DNA from 3 places in the Agathobaculum ammoniilyticum genome. Region 2 is predicted to be linked to each of the others. Evidence: riboswitches for the same ligand, from Rfam matches in the RefSeq annotation. Region 2 holds a riboswitch; each other region holds the start of a gene.
What was found. Region 2 has a riboswitch for FMN ahead of OCV66_RS10180 (MATE family efflux transporter). Riboswitches for the same ligand answer to the same signal wherever they lie in the genome.

Region 1 (7,090 bases), on a different contig from region 2:
CAGCTATAATGATGAGGATATGATCCACGCAGCATATCTGGGTTTTGCACCAGCAAATGCGGACGATGGGATATTACAGGCGGCAGACGTCCATGTCCGAGAGAATGACCTGGATGCGGTCGCCGCAGTAGTCGAATATTTGGAAGCGCATTATTCATGATGCGCTTCTTTTCACCCTCCCTCAATTATACAAAACTTTTCTTTTGTATAATTGTATGTATCTTCTTTTTAGAAAGCACCCTCTCTATTGGGGAGCGATATCAACGACGACAATCTCCGGCGGATTAAAAACACGGGGCTTCCAATCCAATACCAGGCCGCGTCCCACAATTTCCGTCATAGCACCAATTTGATACTGGCCACCGGCGTATTCCGGAAAAAAGCCTTGATTGGGCGCAATCAGACCATTCATGATATACGGGATTCTCCATTGGCCGCCGTGTGCATGACCGCAAAGCGTTAAATCAAACGGATGCGCAGCGTATTCCTCTATATATTCCGGACGGTGCGCCAGCAGGATATGAAACGCATCATCCTTGAACAGGTCGTCAAAACTTTGCAGCGCTTTCCGGTAGGACGCTGCATTCCCATATGAGCTTGGCACGCGGTCGCCATAGGCTGCCGGATCATCCACACCGCAGATCACATATTCTCGGCCGTCCACTGTTATACGCTCCCGTTCATTATGTAAGACGTGTATTCCATAGGACTCTATCATCCGGAATATCTGCTCCGGCTCACTGCTCCAATATTCATGATTGCCGGATACATAATAGCATGGCGCGATTTCTGTAATCTGTTTTAGCAGCAGCTTTGCGCCGTCCTGCGGTTGTTTATCGTCAACAATATCGCCGCATAGTGCGATAATATCCGGCTGCAGCTCCTTCACCCTGCGAAGAAGCGGTGTCTGGTCATTTCCGTAAACATAGCTGTGCAGGTCGGAAAGCATGACGATTCGCAGCCTTTCCTCTGCGTTGAGTTTGGGCGTTGACACCGTATAGCGACGTGGCATCAATCCGCAATATAGGCCGCATATCCCCACGCCGACCGCGCACATCAGGACAGCGGACAATATCCGTTTTCTTTTCATTACTGGGACTCCTTTTTTCTTTATTTATTAAAAAAGCGCGGCAGGTCCTCTCCCCTCCGCGCTTTTTGGTTCAGCCCACCTGCTGGCTTTTATGATGCAGGTCAATCTGTTTGGATTTAATAAATACGCTAAGCTTTTTGTAAGCCAGCATCGTAATCACCGTCAAAATTACCCCCTTAATCAGATTGAACGGCAATATGCCAAACAACAAGTATGCACTCATCCCATCAATCGCAGGATTGACCGCAGCGCACATCTGGAATATCGCATCCAGATTCCACCCCATTCCGTTCACATAAAACGGAATAATGAGAAAATAGTTGGTCAGCATCCCCATGCAGGCCATGGCCACCGCGCCGACGGCGCAGCCGATAACCGCAAATTTACGGCTTTTGTGCATGCGATAAAGCAACACAGCAACAATCACCAGGGTGGAAAGCATCAGGAAATCCGCCAATTCTCCCGAACCGGCCGTTTGGCTCTGTGTTAAATGAATCAGATCCTTGATACCGATCATGGTAATCGCCGGGCCAATTCCAAAAATAAACGCGCCGATCAGGACCACCGCTCCGGAAAGGTCCACTTTGAGAAACGGCGGCATAAACGGGATCGGGAATTCAAAATACATAAGAACGGTAGCGATTGCCGCAAATACGGCGGTATAGGTGATCTTGCTTGCTTTTGTCATGGTTCTGTCTCCTTTGTAAGGAGTTCTGTTTGGTTGGGTAAATAAAAAGCCCTTGGAAATCTCCAAGGGCTTGCAGACGTACCGAGATACACCTGTTTCTTTCATCCGGACTATAACCGTCGGTTGGGATTCACACCCATCATGCCTTGCGGCTCGCAGACTATCAGGAACAACGCCCTGTATACTGCCGGTGGAGACTTTCACTCCGCCCTGAAACAGAACTGATTTAATTTACGCTTTTATTATAGGTCAATTAGGATGGTTTTGTCAATGGTTTTCAGAAAAATGCTGCAGGATAGCCTCAATTTCCTGCCGTGTTCCGACTGCATTGATAAATTCCAGCAGTGCGTTGGCCGTCATATGCGCGGGCAGCGCCAGCTCCTGCAGGAGCCGCTGCCGCCGCGCTGCACTGTCAGTCCGACCGGTCAGTCCCCATGTATAGAAATCCGCTTTCGTGATCGGGCTATCGGAGGTATCCCTCCCTTTTTGCGCCTCCCCATCCAGAAAGGTCGCACCAGCCCTGCGCAGCGCGTCGCACAGAATATCCGGCCGCATTCCTTCGACGCCGAGTTTGCCCTCTTTGGAAGCGTGCCGCTTGCGTTTTTCCTTTCCCCAAACATCCGGTACATACGCCTGCTTGATGCGATCCCGAGGCAGTACGCCTTTCAGATAATTCCGGATCACAAAGCCCGCTCCATCGCTATCCGTCAGGACAATCAACCCGCGTGCCTGCGCGATACGCCGCAGCAGCTTCAGCCGGTCCTTGTCATGGAAGATACGGAAGCCGCCGGTCTCTAATACAACGGTATCCACCACCTGTTTGAGCGTATTGATATCATATCGTCCCTCTACAAGGATCGCTTCCCGAATACGGATCATGCACGCTCCCCCTTCTGCGCGGATGCAAGCGCAAGCAGGGTCAGCTCGATCTGCTTCTGCCGGTCGACAGCGCTCCCTTTCAGCGCGGTATCCGTCTGCGCGCAAAGAGACGCCGCCTGTCGCAGCCAGTCGAGTGAAACGCGGCGCGCGGCATTCTGTATCTGTCGGGCATAGTACGGCGATTTGGAGCCGATCAGCTCCATCAGCAGCCGCTCCCCTCCCCTTGCGCTCTCACACAGCTTAGCGCCGTATAGACGCTGAATGTGGCGCGTAATGGTCGTGAAAATCATAACCTCATTGTTTTTTTGCGCAATCAGCTCGCCTACCAGAGAAACCGCCCTGTCGAATTTACCCGCCGTGATCGCATCCGTCAGATCGAAAATAACCGCGTCCAGAACCGGCGAGCATACCGCGTCGATATTATATTTGCGGATCTCCCCTGTTGTCGTATGCGCGGCCGCCTTATCGATTTCGCCGGCCAGATTGGTCATCGAATTTCCGCACAGGAATATCAGGTATGAAGCGTTATCCGAGGTAATCGTGCAGCCAAGCGACCGGACCCGCCGCTCAATCCATGCAACCAGCTCATTCTCCTCCAAACGGCTGCATTCCGCGATGCAGGCGGTTTTCTCAAGCGTTTTATAGAGCTTTGTCCGTTTATCGAGCTTGCCCTCCAAAATGTCATAATAAAACACCAAGCATACATAGTCCGGCAGATCGCTGAGCATCTCGGGCAGTAAATCACCAAATCCGGCCGGCGGCTTGGAAAGGTCAAAGTCGGTAATAATAATCAACTTTTTCTCCGACATGGCCGGATAACTGTCGATCGCCTCGGTAAGCTGCTCCGGAGTCAGGCCTTTCCCCTCATATTCCAGCAGATTAAAATCTGCAAAGGCAGCATCCACTACCTTTTCCTTGAGTTGGCGCAGGTAATGCGCTTTCATATAGTCCTCGTCACCCGTTATGATGTATAAAGGCGCAAAGGAACACTCTTTCAGATCGTGGATCAGCTTTGCCTTGCCGTTATTCGCGTTCTTTCTGGGTGCAGCCATGCGCTATCCCTCCTTTTTGTAGCGTTCCTGCAGTTCGCCGGTGAAATATGGGCTTTCAATCGGCGTTCCCTCAAATTTATGCAGCACGTCCCCTGTGCTGGACTGCAAAATGATCCGCTGCGCGTTTGTATCTGATATAAGCTGACGCAGCAGCACGGTATCCTCCATATTCCGTTGTGAGAGTACAATATCCGGTGCGGAATACGACTCGGTTTCAAAGAATGCCGCAAGCTGTTTTTGCGTAGGACTGTGCAGCACTAAAACATAACCGCCAATCTGCACGCCAAGCTTACCGTCACAGACAGGAAAAACCGTGACCGGCGCGGCGGCGTCCAACTGCACCGTATCCTCTACGATCTCCGCATCCGCCTCCGCAACCAATTGCAATAACTCTTTGTTGTGCTGCGTCTCTTTGCAGCCGTTCGGAATCAAGATTTGTTCGACCGACGTATGCTGCAGCAGTTCAGGTAGATCGCGGGCATGCCCCTTATCCACCGCAGTCAAAACCAGTGTGTCAACCTGCCGGAAGCCGTTCCACTGCATCCATTCCCGCACGGATGCCGCAGCATTACGATATCCTCCGTCCCCCGCGCAATCGATAAGCGTCATGTTGCCAACAGCGTCGGATACAATGATTGCCTGCCCGCTACCACACGGAAGATAAGTCACGGAGTAGTGCTGCCGGTTATAATATGCGCCCGAAGCCGTGATGCCAAACAGCACAAGGCAGAAAACAGGCAAAACATAGCGCCATTTGATATGAGCGCCTGCAAGCAGCCAGGCTAAAATTCCAGCTAAGGACAAAACAAGCGCGGCAATACCAAAGCTGTCCGCCCAGTTAATCAGGCCGAACGGCAGGCCTGCAATCCAGTTGCAGATATCGAGGATATAGGTCAGCAATGGAGTGATCGCTTTTGCGAACAGCGTTGCTAAAAATGGGAAGAACACCGATGTCAGGCAAACCAGAAAACCGCCGATAAAACATACGGCAGTCACGCCGACGACCAAAAGATTGCTGAGTAGCGACAGAACGGAGACATAACCGAAAGCGCTGAGGATAATCGGTGTGGTAAAAATCGTCGCACATACCGTGCAAGAGACCGATCCGACAACTACGGACAGGATGCGGTACACCATTTTCGGAAAAGGCCGGAACGGCTTCATCATCCGCCGCTGCATTTTGCCGGCCAACAGGATCAGCCCCAGTGTGGCGCTAAATGAAAGCTGCAAACTGAGACTTGCGATTGCGTAAGGATTGAGGATGAGCAAAAGCGCGAGTGCTAAAAACAGGGAATTCAGACTGCTTGCTTCTTTGCGCAGCAGAAAAGCGCCGGCCGTGACCAAATACATGACCGCTGCACGGATTACGGACGGGCTCGCTCCGGCGATCGGCACAAATAAAAGGATGAACGGAATCGAAACCAGCGTACCGATCCTGCGGCCTAACAACGAGCAAAACGCCACCAAAAAACCGATATGCAGACCGGAAACCGCGACAAGATGGCTCAGTCCAGCGATGCGGAGTGCCAGAGCATCCGCATCGCTGATCCCAGATTTGTCGCCCAATAAAAGTGCTGTGAGCAGGCCCGCCGGCCGCTCCGGAAGTGCGCCCGCAATCGCCTGCTTGCAGTAGCGGGCAATCCGCTGCGGCAGAAAGCGCGGCGTGTCCCGTTCGGTACCGGTCATCTCAAACCGGACGGGCGTGTCTTCCTCCGTTTGGTTATAAGAGGACGCAATAAAACAGCGGTTAGATGCCTGATATACCGCACGGTCAAATCCCTCGGCAGTGCCCGGCAAATAAAATCCAACGTTGACCACAATATGATCCCCTGCATAGAGCGGGGTATCGGTCAGCGGAAGGTAGCAAAAGGTACGGAACGTCTGCTCCACCTCTCCGTTATGGGTGACGGAAAGCAGAGCACGCTGGCTGTCCTCATAAACGTCTGGATCTTCCAACAAAACAGCCTGGATATCCAGGCTTTGTCCATTCAGATGCCGGATTGGCTCGACAATATACAGGTTATAAATCGAGAAGCCGCAGAAAGCCAGATGCGCTGCGGCCAGCATGCCAAACAGCGCAAACGCCTTGTTCCGGTAGATGAATATACCGGCGAGCAGCAAAAACACGGCTAGCAAAAGCAGCGAAACCATCGGACTGGGAGCCCAGTCAAGGCAAACCGCGCAGAAAAGAGCCGCCGCAATTGCCGGCACCAAATAAATCAGCGGACGCTCCAGCATAAAAATCCCCTTCCGGCTTTTCTGTTTCAAAAAAGAAGTGGCACGGTCGTGCCACTTCTTTGCAACTGCTGTATCAGCCCGGCGGCCAAGTCATATCGCGGCCGGAAAGCACATGGAAGTGCAGGTGGAACACGCTTTGCCCTGCCTGTTCTCCGATATTGGATACGATGCGGAAGCTTTCCATGCCCTGTTCCTTCGCGACTTTTGCGATCACCTCAAAACAGTGGGCAACTACCGCGCTGTTGGAATCATCCACCTCCGCAGCGGAGCGGATGTGCTGCTTGGGAATCACGAGGAAATGCGTCGGCGCCTGGGGATCGATATCATAAAAGGCATAGCACAGCTCGTCCTCATAGACCTTTTTGGAAGGGATATCCCCGGAAATAATTTTACAGAACAGACAATCGCTCATGACGACCTCTCCTTTCTGATACCAGTATACCGACTTTACAACAGCGCGTCAACAATGTTATTGACCGCTTCGAGCGCTTCCTCCAGTTTTTCTGGCTGCTTTCCGCCCGCAGTTGCACTGTCCGGACGCCCGCCGCCGCCGCCGCCAACGATCTTGGCGACTTCCTTGACAATCTTACCCGCATGCGCTCCCTTTTTGACCGCTTCCGCGCCGCAGACGCACAGCAAGCTTACCTTGCCGTCGTTGACCGAGGACAGTACAGCGACCATGTTCGGCGCTTTTTCCTTAATACCGTCGCCCATCGTACGCAGCACATCCGCTGAAGCGTCTTCCAGCTTGGTTGCGACCACGTTGACGCCCTTGACATCACGCGATACGTTGAACAGGTCGACCATCTGCATCGAGGCAAGCTTTCCGTTGAGCTTTTCCAGCTTTTTGGCCATCGTGCGCAGGTCAGCCATGGTCTGTTCTACCTTGGCCGCCAACTCGTTCGGGGAGGTTTTGAGCGCGGCTGCGGTTTCGTTCAATATATGCTGGCGCTCATTGAGGAAATCCAGCACCGCTCTGCCGGTCACGGCTTCGATGCGGCGTACACCGGCCGCAACGGAAGCTTCTCCAATAATTTTGAGCATACCCGCCTTAGCTGTGTTATCCAAATGCGTACCGCCGCAAAGCTCAATCGAATCGCCGGCCTGAACAACACGCACAACCGCGCCATACTTTTCACCGAA
Region 2 (7,090 bases):
GACACGGTCTTTGTCCCCGCATCCGGCAGCACCGGCTTGATGTAAGCCAGCCAGTCCGAAAACGCTTTTAGCAGCTTGCTGTAATCCGGCGTCTGGATATGGAAACCGGATACCGCCGCGCTGAGCTGCGCCGTATAGGCAGGGACCCTGGGCAGGTCCAGCTCTTCGAGCAGGAGCGCTGCTTCATGGAGGGCAGACGCCAGCTTCTGTATCTGCTGGGCGATCTGCCGCAGTTCCGCCGTGCCGCCGGCCTCCCGCAGGGCGGGGAGCTGATCGGCGCGCCAGCGGATATCCTGCGCAAGCTCGCCCAGACGGCCGCAGGCGTAGGGGGGCTGCTCCATCATGCCGCCCTCCGTTTCGGGAGCAGCGGCCGGACGTTCACTGTCTTGCTGGAGAAGGTAGTCATGCGGGTGGTAAGCTCGCCGCCCGCGATGATGTTATACAGCATGCACAGTGTAAGCGTGGCCGCCATGAGGTTGGCCGTCATGGCCTGCGGCGAGGAGACGGAAGCCTCCGCGCAGGGCAGCTCACTGGGGAATTTGTCCGTTGGGTCCAGGATATCCGGATAGAAGCCCGCCACCGGCCGGCGCAGTGTGCGCCCGCCCTTGCGGACGCCGCACACGACCTGCCCGTTCGCCAACCCGTTGCCAGAATCGATGTAGACCAGATTTTTCGTCTGGTAAAACACCTCGTTGCACATCCTCCGGCTGCGGTTGTTGTCCACGCAGCCGAGCAGGATAACGAGCGCGTCTGCATAATCAGGATAAAGCAGCTGCCGGAGTCCCTCTTCACTTTCGATGTAGCGCGGCACATACCGGCATCCCATCCCGAATGCTGCCGAATACCGCTCCGCGAGCACTTCAGCCTTATTGCGGCCGAGGTCGCGGGATACGAAGTTCTGCCGGACAAGGTTACGCTTTTCCACCAGATCCCCATCACAGAGGATGGCCGTGGAAGGGCGGAACACCGAATACAGCAGGCGGTACAGGTGCGGGGCGATATGCCCGCCCGTGCCGCCGCAGCCGAGCATCACAATATGGATGGGGCAGGAGACAGGGAAGCGCATCACGCCGCCTCCTTCAGGCCGGTTTCTTGAACGGCTTTCAGCCACTCAGGGGCGAAAGGGACGTCTGTCCGCTCGCAGACCTGCTCCGCCGGTACCTCAACATGGCGGCCGCCGCACGCAAAGCGGCAGCGGATGTCCGGATAATACCGGTCCAGGCGGCCGATGACCATGTACAGGCGCGTGGCCTGTTCGTCTGCATCGTCTGTACGGGAAAAACGGGCGGCCATCGTGTTATGCGAGTGCACGTCCATGACGTGCAGGTACCGCTCCGGGTCCGGCTGCTGCGAGAGGTCTGTCTCCACGCTGGCCTTATCAATGCGCTGCGGCGGGACGTGCAGGACGTATTGGCGTCCCTGCCGGTCCCACAGTACGTTGACCAGCGCCTCTACATCCCTGCCGCAGTCCACGCACACGCGCCGGAAAAATGCGATGATCTGCGCGAGCAGAGCCGCTGGGAGTCGGGGCAGGCTCATATGGAAGCCTGACCGGACGCCCTCCAGCTCCGCAATATGCTGGGACGGCGCGATAAATGTGCCGATCCCGTTGCGGCGCATTTCGTATACCCTGCCGTCCTGTGCGGGGATGTATGCGATAGCCTTATCCGACTGCTCCGCCTGTTCTGTGCTGCAGAACAGCCCCTTGTAGCCTGGGAAGCGCAGCACGCCCTTTTTCTGGGCCGTGACCGTAGGCTTGACGGTACATACCGGATCCCTGTCCTTTTCCTTCAGCTTTTTCAGTGCGTCCTTAAATTTCCTGCCCTTTTCGATTTTGGCCTTTGTCTCGAAGATACTCGCGTCCGCGCTGGATACCCGCTCCGTGATACCGGCGTAGCCCACAGTCCAGGACACATGGCTGCGTGCTTCGAGCTCAGGGCAGTCCGCGGACATTTTGACGCGGAGCTGTTCAAAGGTCATGGCGGGGTCTGTGATATCCTCCCGGATAGAGCCGTACTCGAATACAGGGGCGGCGTTGGCCAGCCGTGCGAGGCGCGCCTCCACACCGTCCTCCGCGACCGCGCCAAACAGGTCTATGACCTGGCCGGCCGCGGGCTGCGGGGTGGGCGCTGCTGCAGGCTGCTGTACTGGTGCAGTGGGGGCTGCCTGCGTTACGGGGCCTGCTGTCTGTTGTACCGCCTGCGGTGCAGGAACGGGGCCTGTCTGCGGCGTTTGCTGCATACTGGGCTGCCCTGCGCGGTTCGGCACAGCCTGGGGTGGCTGCATCTGCGGCTGGGCCTGCTCCACCTGCTGGGGAATGGGCTGCGGCTGCGCTTCCGGAGCTGCGGCCGGCTGGCTTTCAACCGGCACTGGCTGGGGCTGCATCGTCTGCGCTGATGCGGGTATCTGATCCCCAAGGTCTAACGGCGGGAGTGCGGAACCGAAAAGCTCCTCCAGGCTATTTCCGGTCCCAGGATCCATTCCGTTCATGCTGTTGTTCTGTTCGCTCATAGTCTTTTTCCTCCATTCTCGGTTTTGACGCAAAAAAAGACCATACAGTATCCGATAGTGGATTCTGCATGGTCTAAGTCAGGTGATGAATCAAGTACGGAGCTGGTGTGCGGTCCAGACAGGCAGACTGCCTCCTGGGCGGGTTACTCTGACACGAATTACTCTGACCTGATTTCTCCTTTAATATAGCACGGCTTACCTGCTTTGGAAAGATGAAATGTTTTTACCCTTATTTAGGAAAATTTCCATTGACACAGGTGGGGAAGGTGTGCTATCCTAAAGCAAAAGAAATGTTTTCTTCGGAAACGAGGTATTCTCTACTGGCGGTCAAAGCCCGCGAGCCATGCGCTGATTCGGTGAAAGTCCGAAGCCAACAGTTGGTCTGGATGGGAGAAGAAAGAGGTTGCGGCGTGTCACCGGCGGCCTCCCATCCCCTTGTTGTCTGGAACGTGAGTTTGGGATGGCATCCGGCGGCCCTGAGATTAGGGGCGTATCCGGGTGCTTTTTGCTACCCGTCTGCCCTGCCGTGGAAGAAAGGAGCGGGAGCTATGGAACAACCCCAACGGAAACAGAATCCCCTAGAGACCGAACCCATCGGCCGTCTGATACGTCGGTACTCGATCCCCACAGCCCTGACCCTGATGGTCAACTACTTGTACAACATTGTGGATCAGATCTTTGTCGGCCAGGGGGTGGGGGTCATGGGGATGGCCGCCACCAACGTGGCCTTTCCCCTGACCATTGTCACCATTGCCTTGGCACTGATGATCGGGGACGGCTGCGCGGCGAATATGAGCCTCTGCCTGGGCCGCCGGCAGCAAGAGGAGGCGGACCGGACCGCCAGCCATACCGTGACCCTGCTGGTGGCCGCGGGGGTTTTTCTGGCGGTGGGGGGAAGCCTGTTTGCCCAGCAGATTGTCCTGTTGTTCGGGGCCACGGAGACGGCCTTTCAGGCGTCTCTGGATTATACCCAGATCATCGTCTGGGGGCTGCCCTTCCTGCTCTTCAGCTCTGCTCTCACGGCCATCATTCGGGCGGACGGCAACCCCAAATACACCATGAAGTGCATGATTTTAGGGGCGGTGATCAACACGGTGCTGGACCCTGTTTTCATTTTCGGTCTGCACATGGGGGTGGTGGGGGCCGCCATTGCCACCGTCATTGGACAGGTGGCGGCTGGCGGTCTGTGCCTAGTCTATCTGCGGCGGCTTCAGTCGGTGCGGATTCGCCGGGCCTGGCTGCGTCCCACGGCGGCCCTCACGGGCCGGATTTTTAAGCTGGGCATCCCCAGTTTCCTCACGCAGATTATGACCGCTGCCGTCCAGGTGACCATGAACAACCTGATGACCCGGTATGGGGCCCAGACGGCCTATGGCGGGGATGTGGCGCTTTCGGTTTATGGCATGGTGATGAAGGTGTACCAGATTGCCCACGCCATGCTCGTGGGGGTGTCCTCAGCCACCCAGCCCATCAACGGCTACAATTTCGGCGCCAAACGGTATGACCGGGTGCGAGCTACCTACCGTATGGCGGCCACCATTGCGCTGGTGGTGTCCGTGGGCTGGTTTGCGGTCTATCAGCTCTTCCCCCGGGCCATTGGCACATTGTTTGTCTCAGGGGACCCAGTGTACCTAGATGCCTGCCAGCACATCTTCCGAGTTTACATGCTGGCCTTTTTCCTCTATGGGATTCACATGGCTACCGCCTCCTTTTTCCAGGGGATTGGGAAGCCCGTGCAGGCTCTGGCCATTCCCTCAATCCGGCAGGCTGTGGTGCTGATTCCCCTGACACTGCTGCTGTCCCAGACCTTTGGCTTCAATGGGGCGCTTCTGGCAGCCCCCGTTGCCGACGTGGTTTCCTTTCTCCTCTCCCTGGTGTTGGTACTGCGGGAGTTCCGGCGTTGGAAAAAACAGGGTTGGCTCTCGTAAGCCGGTGGAGACGGAACCAAGCAACACACCGCGTCCCCCTTCAGAGATGGTCCTGCTTTCAGAACATGTGAATACGAAAAGAGATGGTGGTATCCAGCTGGGTCAGCTCAGCTAGGCGGACGGTGCCCCGCCAGGGGAGTCCTTCCAAAGTACGGGAGTACGAGGTATTTGAAACAGGCTCAGGATGACTTGCGCTTCCACCGGTGACGTGCGCTGAGAATCACATAGCAATAGAGCACGCGGGGCTGATGCACCCGGAGAAACTCTTCAACAAGAAGGAAAGCATGCCAAAGGATAAGACAGAAACCCATGACCGGATCGTCTCCGCTGCTATGGCGGAAAAGCCTGTACGCCGATTTTGTAACGGCTAGGCAGGAAGCTGTCGGCTGGAAAGTTTCCCAATAACGCTGCGAAATAATAGCAGAAAAAGGCGGATAAGAAGCCATTGCTTCCTATCCGTCTTTCTCTTCATCTGATATGTCAGATGCTCTGTCTCCATTTGCTGCCTGATTCTGTTTCATAAGCTGTTGCTGTTTTTCCCGCGCTCTGTTTCTTTGAATCAAAAGCAAGCTGAGTAGCATCGCGACAATTTGAGATAAAGGAACCGAAATCCAGGTCCCGTTTACGTTTCCCATGGCATTGGGAAGGATTAAAAGTGAAATACAAAGCGTCAGCGGCTCTCCATAAATCAAGATATAGGCCCATAGATTTCTTCCCGTTGCGTAAAAATAAGCAGTGGTTACTCTGGATACACTAACAAAGATGAAGCCAATAATAAAAATCGGTAAGATTTGAGCAACGAGTGCTGCTATTTGCTCAGAAGCGCCAAATAAATATGCGGCGCCGCTCCGCAGTAGGAAAAGGATAACCGAACAGGTTGCCGCAACCCCAAAAGCAAACCGATACGCTAGGTTTCGCACTGCTTTTGTAATACGGTGTTTCCCCTCGCCATAAGCTAGGCTGATCAGCGGCTGGCTCCCATCGCTGACGCCCTGCATCAGCAGCATGACCACCGAAGAAATATAACTGATGGGTGCATAACAGGTCACGGCAATATTTCCGCCAAAGATTACAGCGCTCTTATTAAGCAGGATCAGCGTAATATTGGGCGAGTAGGTCAACCCAAAGGGGGAAAGTCCTACGCTCAAGATGCGGACTGCAAGAGATTTCCCATCTCCATCGAACCGGAAGGATGGGGCGCTTTTTTTGAAGATAAAAAATACAAGACACACCAAGAAGGTCATTGCCTGACCGATGGCTGTGGCGATGGCCGCTCCCATCATTCCCCAAGGGAACACCCATACAAAGAGATAGTCCAGAACAATATTCGTGACAAAGCCGGTTACCATGGCCGCCATAGCCATGACAGCTCCACCCATATTTCTGATAAAAGGAACCAGACCGGTGCCAGCAATTTGAAATACTGCACCATAGCTGACAAAGCGCAAATATTCGCTGCTATAGTCCAGTATCTCGCCCGACGCACCGAACAGTCCCAGGATATTCAGGCCGGCAAACAGAAACAGGATAGTAAAGAGAATACTGAATCCGCTCAGCAGGACGATGGCCATACCCATGTACTGCCTGCCCCTGCTCTCATTTCTGTTCCCAGCGTTAATTGCGTACTCAATCGCGCCGCCCATGCCGATGCCAGTTCCTATTGCTTGAAGGAGAGCCGTCAATGGAAAAGCCATGTTGACAGCAGCCAGAGCGCCATCTCCCAGCGCATTTCCAACAAAAAAGCCATCGGCAATCGCATAGATGCCGGATAGCGCAAATGCTAGCATAGCAGGGATTACATATCGGAAAAATTCCTTACGAACGTGCATTTTTGTCACTGACCTCTCTGAAATACCGGTTGTATAGGGCGGTGTATTCAATCAGATGTTCCGCCCGATCCAGCCCTAACTGGAGCCAAACCTGAGCTTCATGGTTCTGGAGTTCCTGTACGATCTGCGCGGTGTTTTCCCTGCCTTCAGCCGTCAGACAGAGATTCCGGCTTCTGCGATCCTGCTCGGAAACCTCCAGCTCCAGCCATCCTTTGCGTATCAGCGTTTTAATAACAGTATTCACCGTTTGTTTTGGAATCGTAAATCGTTGGCATATATCTTTTTGAAGCACCTTGCCATCCGCCTCAGTGATAGAAAGAATCACCAACAACTCATAAAACGATATTCCCCGCTGTCGTGCCCATGCTTCATATAACTGACTTGTTTCAAGCCATATCGCATTATAGCTATCGCTGAGCTGATAGAGCTTTTCCATACTCTGCCCTCTTTCAATTAGTCTAAATCAAGACTAATTATAATGCGTAAAAATAAGTGTTGTCAAGATAACCATATATAAATTTTATTGTGCAATATCATTTGATATGTTAGCGAATCCTTATATATTTTATCTTGAAAAAGCCATCTTTTATTGGGTTTGACATTTTGCATGATTTCTTCTATTACTACTTAAAAAGTACATAGTCAGACTTTTAAGAGCGACGTTATGGAAAAAATAATTATCACAGTCGGATGGTGGTTCGGAAGCCGAGGCCGTGAGATCGAAAAGAAAATTGCGCAAAAGCTGCGTATTCCTTATTATGATAAAAAACTGTTGGTTGTGGTCGCAAAAGAGAGCGGATTGGCTCTTAACTTCCTTCAGGA
Region 3 (7,090 bases), on a different contig from region 2:
GTAAGGAGCGAATCGATATGAATACGGCGAAAAATGTACCGGAGCTGTTCGGCAGCATGGTCTTTAACGAGACTGTGATGCGGGAGCGTCTTCCCAAGGACGTATACAAAAAGCTGAAGCAGACCATGCGCGAGGGTACGGCGATCGACGCCGAGGTCGCGCCGGTCGTGGCGACCGCGATGAAGGACTGGGCACTCTCAAAGGGCGCAACGCATTATACGCACTGGTTCCAGCCGTTGACCGGCATCACGGCTGAGAAGCACGACTCGTTCATTTCCCCGACGGACGACGGTGGGGTCGTGATGGAGTTTTCCGGCAAGGAGCTGATCCGCGGCGAGCCGGACGCGTCCTCGTTCCCCTCCGGCGGCTTGCGCGCGACCTTCGAGGCGCGTGGCTACACGGCCTGGGACCCGACCAGCTACGCTTTCGTTAAGGACGGCACCCTGTACATCCCCACCGCGTTCTGCTCCTATACGGGCGAAATTCTGGACAAAAAGACCCCGCTGCTGCGCTCGATGGACGCGCTCAGCACGCAGGCGTGCCGCGTGCTCAAGCTGTTCGGCAAGGACGTCAAGCGCGTGACGACCACGGTTGGGCCGGAACAGGAATACTTCCTGATCGACAAGGCGGACTATGCCAAGCGCAAAGACCTGATCTTCACCGGCCGCACGCTGTTCGGCGCCATGCCGCCCAAGGGGCAGGAGATGGAGGATCACTACTTCGGTTCCATCCGTCCGCGTGTGGCGGCGTTTATGCAGGAGCTGGACGAGGAGCTGTGGAAGCTCGGTATTTTTGCCAAGACTAAGCACAACGAGGTCGCCCCCTGCCAGCATGAGATGGCGCCGGTGTTCACCACGACCAACATCGCCACCGACCACAACCAGCTCACCATGGAGGTCATGCGGCGTGTGGCGGAAAGGCACGGCTTCGTCTGCCTGCTCAACGAAAAGCCGTTCGAGGGCGTCAACGGGTCGGGCAAGCACAATAACTGGTCGATCTCGACCGACACGGGCGAGAATCTGCTCGAGCCTGGCAAGGCGCCGAGCGGCAACCTGCAGTTTTTGCTCTTCCTGACTGCGGTTATCAAGGCCGTGGACGAATATCAGGACCTGCTGCGCATCTCGGTCGCCTCCGCGGGCAACGATCACCGCCTGGGTGCGAACGAGGCCCCGCCGGCGATCATCTCCATGTTCATCGGCGACGAACTGCAGGCAATCTTGGATGCAGTCGAGGCAGGGCGGGATTACACGGATGTGGCCAAGACCAAGATGGATCTCGGCGTGTCCGCGCTGCCGGACATCCAGAAAGACACCACCGATCGCAACCGCACCTCGCCTTTTGCTTTTACCGGAAACAAGTTCGAGTTCCGCATGCTGGGCTCCTCGCTCAACATCGCCTGCCCGAACATCATGCTCAACACTGCGGTCGCGGAGGAGTTGCGCCAGTTCGCGGATGAGCTGGACGGCGCGACGGACTTCCAGGCGGCGCTCACCGCGCTGCTGCGGCGTGAGATCAAGGCGCACAAGCGCATCATTTTCAACGGCAACGGCTACGACGAAAGCTGGGTCGCGGAAGCGGAAAAGCGCGGCCTGCTCAACCTCAAGTCCACGGACGCGGCGCTGCCGCACTACACGGATGAAAAGAACATCCGTCTGTTTGAGACGCACGGCGTGTATACCAAGCTGGAAATGGAGTCCCGCGAGGAGGCCGTGATTGAGGAGTATTACAAGACCCTGCACATCGAGGCGCTCACCATGCGCGACATGGCGCGCCGCGAGATCCTGCCCGCCTGCCTGTCGTTCGAGCGCGCGGTGGCGGACGGCGCGCTGGCCAAGAAGCAGCTCGGCCTTGCGGGCGGCGCGGAAACCCGCCTGCTGACGCAGGTATCCGCCCTGAACGATGCGCTGGAGTGCGCGGTATCCACGCTGGAGGAAGCCGTGGAGGCTGTGCCGAAAGCGGACGCGGAAACGCTCGCGCATTATTACCACGATGAGGTACTCCCGTGCATGGACGCCGTACGCAAGCCGTCCGACGCGCTGGAACGGATGGTGGGCAAGGAGTACTGGCCGTTCCCGACCTACGCGGATATCCTGTTTTATACCTGAACGGACAGGGGACCTGAAAAGTCTCCCTGTATACGAAACCAGGTTCCGGAGAAGTCTGGTTTCGATACTCGAATGACGCGGCCCGACAGCCTTGGGGCAAAGGGCGCGGCAAAGCAATTTTCGTGTGTAAAAAATTATCATACACAACGGCGTGTATTTCCGGCCTTGGGACCGGAGATACACGCCAAATTTTTTTAGGAGGGATTTTCTCATGCAAGACCTTGTAAACCTTGCCGCCTCGATGGATACTGGGTGGACGCTGGTCGGAGCCGCACTGGTGTTCTTCATGCAGGCGGGCTTCGCGATGGTGGAAACCGGCTTTACCCGGGCTAAGAACGCGGGCAACATCATCATGAAAAACCTGATGGACTTTTCACTCGGTACGCCGATCTTCTGGCTGGTCGGATTTGGCATCATGTTCGGTTCGATGAACGGCGTGTTCGGCGGCTTTGACCTTCTGGCGGACGGTGTGGTCGGCGAAGGCTACGACTGGACGACGCTGATCTTCCAGACCGTATTCTGTGCCACCGCCGCGACCATCGTGTCCGGCTCCATGGCCGAACGCACCAAGTTCTCGGCCTACTGCATCTATTCCATGGTCATATCGGCGGTGATCTACCCGATCTCCGGTCACTGGATCTGGGGCGGTGGCTGGCTCGCCGAGCTTGGCTTCCATGACTTCGCCGGTTCGACTGCGGTACACATGGTCGGCGGCGTAGCGGCGTTCGTGGGCGCGGCCATCCTCGGCCCGCGTATCGGCAAGTACACCAAGGACGGCAAGGCGCGCGCGATCCCCGGCCACTCGCTGACCCTAGGCGCGCTGGGCGTGTTTATTCTGTGGTTCTGCTGGTTCGGCTTCAACGGCGGCTCGACAGTCGCGCTGTCGAACGGCGCGGCTGAAACCGCGGCGCGCGTGTTCGTCACCACCAACATGGCGGCGGCGGTCGCGACAGTCACGGTTATGTGCGTGACCTGGGTGCGCTACAAGAAGCCGGACGTTTCCATGACGCTCAACGGCTCGCTGGCCGGCCTGGTAGCCATCACGGCGGGCTGCGACACGGTAACACCTTTCGGCGCAGCCATCATCGGCATCATTGCGGGCTTTGTGGTGGTGTTCGGCATTGAATTCATCGACCAGAAGCTCAAGGTGGACGATCCGGTTGGCGCGGTCGGTGTACACGGCCTGTGCGGCGCGACCGGCACGCTGATGGTCGGCCTGTTCGGCTACTACGCCTACGGTACGAACGACGTGGCGCCGGTCGGCCTGTTCTACGGCGGCGGCTGGCACGCGCTGGCCATCCAGGCGCTCGGCATGGCCGTGGTGATCGCGTGGGTCGCGGTCACGATGACCGTGGTGTTCCAGATCATCAAGCATACGGTCGGCCTGCGCGTCAGCGAGGCCGAAGAGATCATGGGCCTTGACAAGCCCGAGCACGGCCTGCCCTCCGCCTATGCGGACTTTATGCCGGTGGTTCCGTCCGTGCTGGGTACCAAGGCGGCGCAGGACGACACAGGGGAAGCGGCTGCGGCCGCGGCCGCGCCCGCTCAGGCGGTGCCGGTCACTAAGATTACATCCGAAGCGTCCAGCGGCGGACACAAGCTGAGCAAGGTGGTCATCCTTGCCAAGCAGTCCAAATTCGAGGTGCTGAAAAACGCGATGAACGAGATCGGCATTGCGGGCATGACCGTGACCAATGTGGTCGGTTGCGGCACGCAGAAAGGCGCGCCCGAGTACTACCGCGGCGCGGAGGTGGACGTGACGCTGCTGCCCAAGATCAAGATGGAGATCGTGGTATCCAAGGTGCCGGTCGAGACTGTGATCGAAACGGCCAAAAAGGTGCTGTACACCGGCCACATCGGCGACGGAAAGATATTTGTGTACGATGTGGAAAACGCGGTCAAGGTGCGCACGGGCGCGGAGGGCTACGACGCGCTGCAGTACGACGACTGATCGAGGGGAACAAGCCGGAACAGTGGGACAGGGCGGCTGCTCTGTCTCACTTTCTGCAGAAACCGGAGGCCAGATGAAAATTTATGCTTGCATTTTGTGGGGAAGGGTGTATACTGAAAGAGCAGAAAGCTTTCTGCAGGAAAACCGAATAAACAGATTTCTTCAGGGCAGGGTGCAATTCCCTACCGGCGGTACAGCCCGCGAGCGGACGCCTTTCCGGCGGAAGCATGACTCGGTGGAACTCCGAGGCCGACAGTATAGTCTGGATGAAAGAAGAAAGTGTGAAAGCAAAAGGGGGATGCCCCTTTGTTTGATTCGCTTGTTTACCGTCCTGAAACGTCGCGCGGCGTTTCAGGATTTTTTGTTTGGCGGCGCGCCATATATGTCCCGGAAGTCTGCGGCTTTCGGGACATTTTTTATTGGGAGATGATGCCGTTTGCAAGAGGAGCTTCTGATGCGCAGGGCGCTCGAGCTGGCGCGGCGCGGTGCGGGACGGGTCAGCCCGAATCCGATGGTGGGCTGTGTGATCGCCCGCGGCGGGCGCGTGATCGGCGAGGGATGGCATGAGACGTGCGGCGGGCCGCATGCGGAGCGAAATGCGCTGGCTGCCTGCACGGAGGACCCCGCGGGTGCGACGCTGTATGTCACGCTGGAGCCTTGCTGCCACTGGGGCCGCACGCCGCCCTGCACGGACGCGATTTTGGAGCGGGGTATCGCCCGCGTGGTGGTCGGATGCACGGACCCTAATCCGCTCGTCGACGGGAAAGGGGTGCGCCTGCTGCGCGAGGCGGGCGTGGAGGTCGAGACCGGCGTGCTGGAACAGGAGTGCTGGCGGCTGAATGAAGTGTTTTTCCACTTTATCCAGCACCGGACGCCGTTTGTCGTGTATAAATACGCGATGACGCTGGACGGCAAGACTGCGTCCGCTTCGGGCGACAGCCGTTGGGTGAGCGGGGAGGCCGCACGGTGCAGAGTGCATGAGGTGCGCGGGCAGCTTTCCGCAATCATGGTGGGCGTGGACACGGTGCTGGCGGACGATCCGCTGCTCACCTGCCGCATACCTGGCGGGCGTGATCCGCTGCGCATTGTGTGCGACAGTCGGGCGCGCACACCGCTGGACAGCCGCCTGATCCAAAGCGCGGGCGAGATACCGACCATAATCGCGGCAGTCGGCTGGAATGAGCGGGCTGCCGCGCTCAAAAAGGCGGGCGCGCAGATCCTGCTCTGCGGGGAGCGGGATGGACGGGTCGATCTGCGCGAGCTGATGCGGCAGCTCGGCGCGCGCGGCGTGGACAGTATCCTGCTGGAGGGCGGCACGACGCTGGCGTTCGCCGCGCTGGAAGCCGGCATCGTCCGCAAGGTGCAGGCGTATATCGCGCCCAAGCTGCTCGGCGGTAGCACGGCCAGGACGCCGGCCGGCGGGCAGGGGCTTGCTCGGATGGCAGATGCGTGGCGTCTGACCGGTCTGACCGCCGAGCCGGTTGGAGAGGACTTTTTGTTGGAGGGATACCTGCCATGTTCACAGGACTTGTAGAGGAGGTCGGGCGCGTCGAACGCATCGCGCACGGCGCGCGGGGCGCGCGGCTGATGATTGCGGCCGATGCCGTGCTCGCGGGGACACGGTGCGGCGACAGTATAGCGGTAAACGGCGTATGCCTGACGGCTGCGGAGCTGGATGGGCGGACGTTTACCGCGGACGTGATGGCAGAAACCCTGCGCCGCTCTGACTTGGGGGAGCTGCGCGCGGGCGCGCCGGTCAACCTGGAGCGCGCGATGCCCGCGGACGGGCGGTTAGGCGGACACATCGTGTCCGGACATATCGACGGCACGGGGACGGTCGCGTCGCTCCTCCGCGAGGATAACGCGGTCTGGCTGTCGGTCAAGACGCCCACGGCTCTGCTGCGGTACATTGTGGAAAAGGGCTCGATTGCGATCGACGGCGTCAGCCTGACGGTCGCGCAGGTGGACGGACAGGGCTTTGCCGTGTCCATCATACCGCATACCGGCGCACAGACCACCCTGCTCGGCAAGCGGCAGGGCGAACGGGTGAATCTGGAATGCGATGTGATCGGCAAGTATGTGGAAAAGCTGCTTGCCCCGCATACCGCCCGGCAGACGGACGTCACTATGGAATTTCTCAGCCAACACGGCTTTTAACAGAAAGAGGGAGGCGGAATCATGCAGCAAAACTTTGCAACCATCGAACAGGCGCTTGACGAGCTGCGCGCCGGCCGGCTGATCATGGCGATCGACGATCCGGACCGCGAGAACGAGGGCGACCTGATCTGCGCGGCGGAATTTGCGACCACGGAGAACGTTAACTTTATGGCGACCCATGCCAAAGGGCTGATCTGCACGCCGATGAGCGCGGAAATCGCGGCTCGGCTCGGCTTTGAGCAGATGGTCAAGGTCAATACAGACAATCACCATACCGCGTTTACCGTTTCGGTCGATCATGTGGATACGTCAACCGGCATCTCCGCCGAGGAGCGCGGACTGACCTGCCGCGCGTGTGCGGATACGGCCGCAGGGCCGGCGGACTTCCGGAGGCCGGGCCATGTGTTCCCGCTGACCGCGCGCCGGGGCGGCGTGCTGACCCGCAACGGACACACCGAGGCAACGGTCGACCTGTGCCGCATAGCGGGGCTGCAGGAGTGCGGCCTGTGCTGTGAAATCATGCGCGACGACGGCACCATGATGCGCACGACCGAACTGCTCGAAAAGGCGCGCGAGTGGGGTGTTGCGGTCATTGCCATCCGCGACCTGCAGGATTACTGCCGCAGGCATGACAAGCATGTGGTTCGCGAGGCCAGCGCCAAGCTGCCGACACGCTTTGGGGAATTCCAGATCTACGGCTATGTCAACGACCTGACCGGCGAGCACCATGTCGCGCTCGTCAAAGGGAAGATCGGGGACGGGAAGAACCTGCTCTGCCGTGTCCATTCGGAATGCCTGACCGGCGACGTGTTCGGTTCGCGGCGGTGCGACTGCGGGCAGCAGCTCGCGGCCGCCATGCAGCAGATCGAAAAGGAGG

Region 1: another riboswitch for FMN. It lies ahead of OCV66_RS01320 (ECF transporter S component); the one in region 2 lies ahead of OCV66_RS10180 (MATE family efflux transporter).
Region 3: another riboswitch for FMN. It lies ahead of ribD (bifunctional diaminohydroxyphosphoribosylaminopyrimidine deaminase/5-amino-6-(5-phosphoribosylamino)uracil reductase RibD); the one in region 2 lies ahead of OCV66_RS10180 (MATE family efflux transporter).

What each region holds. Positions count from the first base shown of each region.
Region 1 covers NZ_JAOQJE010000001.1:270,553-277,642, forward strand. Annotated here, with positions in the region: gene OCV66_RS01310 (HAD family hydrolase) at 1-160, shown strand, start outside; gene OCV66_RS01315 (metallophosphoesterase) at 245-1,090, opposite strand; gene OCV66_RS01320 (ECF transporter S component) at 1,161-1,778, opposite strand; FMN riboswitch at 1,868-2,000, opposite strand; gene OCV66_RS01325 (toprim domain-containing protein) at 2,046-2,657, opposite strand; gene holA (DNA polymerase III subunit delta) at 2,654-3,709, opposite strand; gene OCV66_RS01335 (ComEC/Rec2 family competence protein) at 3,713-5,947, opposite strand; gene OCV66_RS01340 (histidine triad nucleotide-binding protein) at 6,021-6,359, opposite strand; gene alaS (alanine--tRNA ligase) at 6,395-7,090, opposite strand, start outside.
Region 2 covers NZ_JAOQJE010000008.1:107,083-114,172, forward strand. Annotated here, with positions in the region: gene OCV66_RS10165 (DUF6094 domain-containing protein) at 1-344, opposite strand, end outside; gene OCV66_RS10170 (ThiF family adenylyltransferase) at 341-1,066, opposite strand; gene OCV66_RS10175 (Mov34/MPN/PAD-1 family protein) at 1,066-2,511, opposite strand; FMN riboswitch at 2,803-2,913, shown strand; gene OCV66_RS10180 (MATE family efflux transporter) at 3,060-4,439, shown strand; gene OCV66_RS10185 (MATE family efflux transporter) at 4,892-6,268, opposite strand; gene OCV66_RS10190 (MarR family winged helix-turn-helix transcriptional regulator) at 6,255-6,704, opposite strand; gene OCV66_RS10195 (cytidylate kinase-like family protein) at 6,933-7,090, shown strand, end outside.
Region 3 covers NZ_JAOQJE010000004.1:165,593-172,682, forward strand. Annotated here, with positions in the region: gene OCV66_RS06240 (glutamine synthetase III family protein) at 18-2,105, shown strand; gene OCV66_RS06245 (ammonium transporter) at 2,317-4,056, shown strand; FMN riboswitch at 4,211-4,338, shown strand; gene ribD (bifunctional diaminohydroxyphosphoribosylaminopyrimidine deaminase/5-amino-6-(5-phosphoribosylamino)uracil reductase RibD) at 4,493-5,590, shown strand; gene OCV66_RS06255 (riboflavin synthase) at 5,572-6,213, shown strand; gene OCV66_RS06260 (bifunctional 3,4-dihydroxy-2-butanone-4-phosphate synthase/GTP cyclohydrolase II) at 6,235-7,090, shown strand, end outside.